Regions from separate parts of the Limnobacter sp. genome, predicted to be linked through region 2. Evidence: predicted binding sites of a transcription regulator. Region 2 holds the regulator's gene; the other holds the start of a gene.
The links. Region 2 encodes NrdR, which represses ribonucleotide reductase genes. Its sites were predicted from a motif close to CACNANATNTNGTG; they were not measured.

Region 1: the regulator NrdR is predicted to act here: its motif matches at 1,591-1,604, upstream of P0D43_RS05935 (ribonucleoside-diphosphate reductase subunit alpha).

Annotation. Positions count from the first base shown of each region.
Region 1 is NZ_CP121330.1:1,228,269-1,231,733, forward strand. Features, by position in the region: gene P0D43_RS05920 (cytochrome c biogenesis protein CcsA) at 1-605, shown strand, start outside; gene P0D43_RS05925 (PP0621 family protein) at 605-862, shown strand; gene ampD (1,6-anhydro-N-acetylmuramyl-L-alanine amidase AmpD) at 880-1,443, shown strand; gene P0D43_RS05935 (ribonucleoside-diphosphate reductase subunit alpha) at 1,671-3,465, shown strand, end outside.
Region 2 is NZ_CP121330.1:1,468,903-1,472,367, reverse strand. Features, by position in the region: gene P0D43_RS07035 (histidine phosphatase family protein) at 1-472, shown strand, start outside; gene glyA (serine hydroxymethyltransferase) at 526-1,770, shown strand; gene nrdR (transcriptional regulator NrdR) at 1,789-2,301, shown strand; gene ribD (bifunctional diaminohydroxyphosphoribosylaminopyrimidine deaminase/5-amino-6-(5-phosphoribosylamino)uracil reductase RibD) at 2,316-3,449, shown strand; gene P0D43_RS07015 (riboflavin synthase) at 3,458-3,465, shown strand, end outside.

The DNA.
Region 1 (3,465 bases), 240 kb from region 2:
TGGCCTTTGTTGAAAGTTTTTTCAACCGAGTGCCCTTACTTGAATTAATTGTGTTTCCGCTTTGTGCGGTGGTCTTTTTGCTGCCCTTGTGGATGGGTGAAGATGCCGCCATTCGCATGGCTGGAGACCATTTGTTTCAGCTGCACCTGCTCATTGCGCTTGCTGCCTATAGCTTGCTGGGCATTGCTGCCGCCCATGGGGTGGTGATGGCTTTTCAGGAAAAAGCCCTGCATCAGCCAGTTGCCAGTACTCAGGAAAACCGCATGGTGCGTGAGCGCCTTCTGGATCAGTTGCCTTCCTTGCTCACCATGGAGTCCATTTTGTTCCGGCAATTGTGGGCGGGCTTTGTTTTACTCTCGCTGACCTTGATTACCGGTTTTCTCTTTTCTGAGGAATGGAGCGGCAGCAGTTGGCGTTTTGATCACAAAACCCTGTTTGCCATCATTTCATGGTGCTCGTTTGCCGTGTTGCTGGGCGGGCGCGTGGTGTTTGGCTGGCGCGGCAAGGTTGCTTTGCGCTGGTGTTTGGGCAGTTATGCCGTGTTGGTACTTGCGTATTTCGGCACCCAGTTTGTACTCGAATTTATTTTGAAAAGGGCAGTTTGATGGGGCGTATTCTGTTTTTTCTGGGCTTGGCATTGGTGGCCTGGATTCTTTTCAAAAGCTGGCAGCGCAAACAATTGGGTGAAAAACCCAGTGTGAACACTCAACAAAAAGGCAATCTTGGCCGTAAAAAACAGGAAGAGATCATGCCTTGCCAACACTGCGGCGCATACAGCCCCATGTCGGAAGGCGTGATGATGCAGGGTCGTTTTTATTGCGGCATGGAGCATGCCAAAGCGGCTGGGGAAAAAGTTCACTGACACCGAAGGGGCATGCCATGTGGCTTGATGAGGGCTGGATAGAGGAAGACTGGGTTCACCGCCTGCAAAGTCCCAATCAGGATGCCCGGCCAATGGGTACAGTGATCGACACCTTGGTTGTTCACTGTATTAGCCTGCCCGAGCGTGGGCGCGACACCTCGTTAATTACAGACCTGTTTCTGAATCGGCTCGATTGCCATGCGCACCCCTCGTTCGGTGAGCTAATCGGCCTGCATGTTTCCTCGCATTTCCTGATTGATCGGGACGGGTCCATTACCCAATTTGTGTCGTGTGAGAAACGTGCATGGCATGCCGGAATTTCCTCGGCCATGTACCGCAGCAATTTCAATCATTTTTCAATTGGCATTGAATTGCTGGGTGACATTTACACCCCATTCGAGGGGGCGCAGTACGCCAGCTTGAAGCGCCTGGCTTTGGAGTTGCAAGCACGTTATCCACTGAAATATGCAATGGCGCACAGCGAGATAGCCCCTACCCGAAAAACCGATCCAGGACCCTTCTTCGACTGGAAAGGTCTACGCAAATCAAACACCTACGAACTTCAGATTAACGGCCTTTAAAAGGCCGTTTTTTTGTTGCACTGCAGTTATCCAGAGCTTGTCCACAAGTTGTTCACAGGGGATAACTCTGTGCACAAGTTGGGGATAAGAAAGTGTTTGCCAAATCGTGTTTCGACCACTACAATTAGTTCCAAGCCACATACAAAACACAAGATATAGTGGTTGCCGGTTTTACCTCCGCTACAAAAACAAACCCTCAAGAAAAGATTATTCCAGGAGAAAGATGCATGCTAACCAGCCAGGAATCCACTGATTTGGCGACAAACTTGCCGACGTCTACAGCCAAGCCTGCAAACGCAGCGCCGGTGGTCGACAGCGCGTATGCAAACTACAAAATTATTCGCCGAAATGGTGCCGTGGTTGGTTTCGAGCCCAGCAAAATTGCTGTGGCCATGACAAAAGCCTTTTTGGCTGTGAATGGAGGCCAAGGCGCAGCCTCTGCCCGCATTCGCGAGCTGGTTGAGCAGATGACCAGCGGCGTGGTAAACGCACTGGTGCGTCGCCAGCCTTCTGGTGGCATTTTCCACATTGAAGACATTCAGGATCAGGTTGAACTGGCCCTGATGCGTTCAGGCGAAGCCGAAGTGGCCCGCGCCTACGTGTTGTACCGCGAGCGCCGTACACAGGAACGTGCAGCCAAGCAAGTTGAACAAGCTGAGCAGCATGCGCTGAACGTGATCGATGGCGACATGAAGCGCCCACTCGATGTTGAAGCGCTGAAAGCGTTGATTGAAAGCGCTGCGGTTGGCCTGAATGAAATTGACGTTGCACACCTTCAGAAAGAAACCCTGAAGAATTTGTACGACGGCGTGAAAATCGACGAAGTGTTCAAGTCTGCGATTTTGGCCTCTCGCGCCATGATCGAGAACGAACCCAGCTCCACATTGGTCACTTCCCGCCTGTTGCTGCACACGATTCGCCGCGAAATTATTGGCCGCGAAATTGCGCAAGACGAAATGGCGCAGGTGTACCCCGAGTACTTCCCGCAATTCATCAAGAAGGGCATTGCTGCCGGCTTGCTGGACAACCGCCTGGCCCAGTTCGACATGAAGAAACTGGGCGCAGCCCTGAAGTACGAACGCGACTTGCAGTTCGATTACCTTGGCCTGCAAACCCTGTACGACCGTTACTTCTTGCACGTGGAAGGTACCCGCATTGAAATGCCACAGGCGTTTTACATGCGCGTGGCCATGGGCTTGGCTCTGAACGAAGTAGATCGTGAAGCACGTGCCATCGAGTTTTATGAAGTGCTGTCGACATTCGACTTCATGAGTTCGACTCCAACTCTGTTTAACAGCGGCACCATTCGCTCGCAGTTGTCTTCCTGCTACCTCACCACTATTGGTGACGACCTGGATGACATCTATGAAGGCATCAAGGAAAACGCATTGCTTTCCAAGTTCGCTGGCGGCTTGGGCAACGACTGGACACCCGTGCGCGCCTTGGGCAGTCACATTAAGGGCACCAATGGCAAGTCACAAGGTGTGGTGCCATTCCTGAAAGTGGTGAACGACACCGCAGTGGCAGTGAACCAAGGTGGCAAGCGCAAGGGCGCTGTATGTGCCTACCTGGAAACCTGGCACCTGGACATTGAAGAATTCCTGGAACTGCGCAAGAACACGGGCGATGATCGCCGCCGCACACACGACATGAACACCGCGAACTGGATTCCCGACCTGTTCATGAAGCGCGTAATGGAAGGCGGTAACTGGACCTTGTTCAGCCCATCGGACGCACCTGATCTGCACGACCTGTACGGCAAAGCCTTCGAGAAAGCCTATGTGGGTTACGAAGAAAAAGCTGCACGTGGCGACTTGAAATTGTTCAAGACCGTGGAAGCGGCCAAGCTGTGGAGAAAAATTCTCTCCATGTTGTTTGAAACCGGCCACCCATGGATCACGTTCAAAGACCCTTGCAACATTCGTAGCCCCCAGCAACACGTGGGCGTGGTGCACTCGTCGAACCTGTGTACAGAAATTACACTGAACACCAACGAGAACGAAATTGCAGTGTGTAACTTGG
Region 2 (3,465 bases):
CGCCAAAACAATTCATGGCGACAAAACCCCCGCAATCGTGTTGAGCAACAGCCTGCGCGAACGAAACTACGGGCACCTGTCCGGGCTGACTGGCGATGAAATGCGCGAGAAAAGCCCAGAAGAATTTGCCAGTCTTCGCAACCGCGTACCCGATGCACCCTTGTTGGGTGGCGAAAGCCTGGAGCAGTTTTACCAGCGCGTAGTATCTGCATTTCAACAAATCGCAACTGAACAACAAGGCCGTACCACGCTGTTGGTGGCCCACGGCGGTGTACTGGATTGTATTTACCGGTACTGCGCGGGCGAACCGCTTGAAAAACAACGTGACTGGCAACTGCCCAACTGCGCCCTGAACGTGATCAACATTGAGCCTTCAGGCGATAAAAGCGTACCCGTGTGGGCCTGGCTGGGGCATTTGAACAACGATAAACCCGGCCAAAACATGGACGAAGTCGATGGTCGAATCGCTTGAAATCATTTAGAATGTTGGGCTTGTCTTGAACCCAATCCTTTCCGGAAATCGTTATGTTTGACCGCCAAAAGGGCATCGCCCAAACCGACCCAGAATTGTGGACTGCCATGCAGCAGGAAACCACCCGTCAGGAAGACCACATCGAGCTGATCGCGTCTGAGAACTACGCGAGCCCAGCCGTAATGGAAGCCCAGGGTTCACAGCTGACCAACAAATACGCCGAGGGTTACCCTGGCAAGCGCTACTACGGCGGTTGCGAGCACGTGGACGTGGTTGAAGACCTGGCCATTGAGCGCCTGAAAAAGCTTTTTGGCGCTGAAGCCGCCAACGTGCAACCCAACTCTGGCTCGCAGGCCAACCAGGCCGTGTTCTTCGCCTTGCTGCAGCCTGGCGACACCATCATGGGCCTGTCGCTTGCTGAAGGCGGACACCTTACACACGGCATGCCACTGAACATGTCTGGAAAGTGGTTCAACGTGGTGTCCTACGGCCTGAACAAGGAAGAAGCCATTGATTACGACCAGGTTGAAGCCCTGGCCCGTGAACACAAACCAAAAATCATCATCGCCGGCGCGTCAGCTTACGCACTGCGCATTGATTTCGAACGCTTTGCAAAAATTGCCAAGGAAGTGGGCGCCTACTTCATGGTGGACATGGCCCACTACGCGGGTCTGATTGCAGCGGGTGTGTACCCCAACCCGGTGCCACATGCTGATGTATGTACATCGACCACGCACAAATCACTGCGTGGCCCACGCGGCGGTATCATCTTGATGAAAGAAGAACTGGCCAAGAAAATCAACAGTGCGATTTTCCCTGGCATTCAGGGTGGCCCTTTGATGCACGTAATCGCCGGTAAAGCTGTGGCTTTCCACGAAGCCCTGCAGCCTTCATTTAAGGAATACCAGCAACAAGTGGTATTGAACGCCAAAGCATTGGCTGAAACACTGGTCGAGCGCGGTTTGCGCATTGTCTCTGGTCGCACCGAAAGCCACGTCATGCTGGTTGACCTGCGGGCCAAGGGCATTACCGGCAAAGCAGCCGAAGCGGCTTTGGGCAACGCGCACATTACCGTGAACAAAAACGCCATTCCAAATGACCCTGAAAAGCCATTTGTAACCAGCGGCATTCGCTTGGGCAGCCCGGCCATGACCACTCGCGGCTTCAAGGAAGAGCAAGCCCGCGCGGTTGGCCACTTGCTCGCCGACGTTTTGGAAAACCCAGAGGACGAAGCCACATTGGCCACCGTTCGTGCCAAGGTCAAGGAATTGACCAGCCAGTTCCCTGTTTACAAGTAAGCAAGGGGCGGCGGCGTTATGAAATGCCCCTTCTGTGGCAACGCCGACACCCAGGTGGTCGACTCGCGTACGTCTGAAGAAGGCGACGCGATTCGCCGCCGCAGGCAATGCAGCAGTTGTGGCAAACGATTCACCACCTACGAACGGGCAGAACTGTTTCTGCCCGCCATCGTCAAAAAAGACGGCTCCCGAGTTGAGTTTTCTCGCGACAAATTGCGTGGCAGCTTAATGCTTGCCCTGCGCAAACGCCCCGTTCGCGCCGAGGCCATTGATGAAGCCATTTCAAGTATTGAAGAAAAACTGCTGGTGAGCGCAGCGCGCGAGGTCGACACCAAGTTTTTAGGCGAGTTGGTGATGCAGCAACTCAAACAACTGGATACCGTTGCCTACATTCGCTTTGCATCGGTCTACAAAAGCTTCGAAGACCTGCAAAGTTTCTCGGAAGAAATTGCCCACCTGACCGCACCTGCCGAGAACGTAGCAAGCGCACCCAAACCCAAAGCCCGTTCCACTGTCAAAAAAGGCGTTTAAAAGTAACTGAGACCATGGCTAGTATTCATCACAACGACGAACACTGGATGCAGCAGGCGCTGAACCTGGCCTGGAAGGGCCAGTACAGCACCACGCCAAATCCACGCGTGGGTTGCGTGTTTGTACGCGATGGCGTTGCCATTGCTGAAGGCTTTCATGCCAGGGCAGGCGAAGGTCACGCCGAAGTGCAAGCCATCGCCGACGCCAAAGCGCGCGGTATTTCCCTGCAAGACAGCACAGCCTATGTCACCCTTGAACCCTGCGCACACCATGGTCGCACAGGCCCTTGCGCAGAAGCGCTGGTGGGCACCGGTGTAAAACGGGTTGTTGCCGCCGTACTCGACCCCAACCCACTGGTGGCAGGCCAGGGCATGGCCATTTTGCAAGCAGCAGGCATTGAAACGTCCCATGGCGTTTTAATTGAAAATGCCCGTTGGATCAACCGAGGCTTTTTCAGCCGCATGGAACACAAGCGCCCCTGGGTGCGATTGAAAGTAGCCAGCAGCGCAGACGGCATCAGCGCGCTGAACAATGGCGTAAGCCAGTGGATCACCGGCGAAGAAGCGCGACTTGACGGACACCACCTGCGTGCGCAGGCCTGTGCTGTACTCAGCGGCATTGGCACAGTGAAAGCGGACAACCCACAATTGAATGTGCGCGGCATCGACACCGAACGCCAGCCACTGAAGGTGGTCGTGGACAGCAAGCTGGAAATATCGCCCGATGCGCGATTGCTGCAAACCGGCAAGGTGCTGATTGCCCACACTGAGCTGCAGCCACCCGCATGGCTGGGCACCCACCCCAATGCCGTCAATATCGAAGCACTGAACGTGGCGCCTGTTGCCGCGGGCCTGCATGCAGGCAAAGTGAAAACCGACCTGTTGCGGCTGTTGCAAGAACTGGCCGCACGTGGCATCAATGAACTTCATCTTGAGGCAGGTTTTGGATTGAACGGGTCTTTCCTGCAAGCCGGGTTGGTGGATGAAATCGTTCAATACATTGCCCCGCGCTTCCTGGGACCAGGCCAAGGCCTGTTCCGCTTGCCTGAACTTGATGCCCTTCCCGCCTATGTGGACTGGACCATTCATTCGTTTGAACAAAAAGGACAAGACCTGCGCATTACGTGGGTTCGAAATAATCAGGAGTAGTAGCAAACATGTTCTC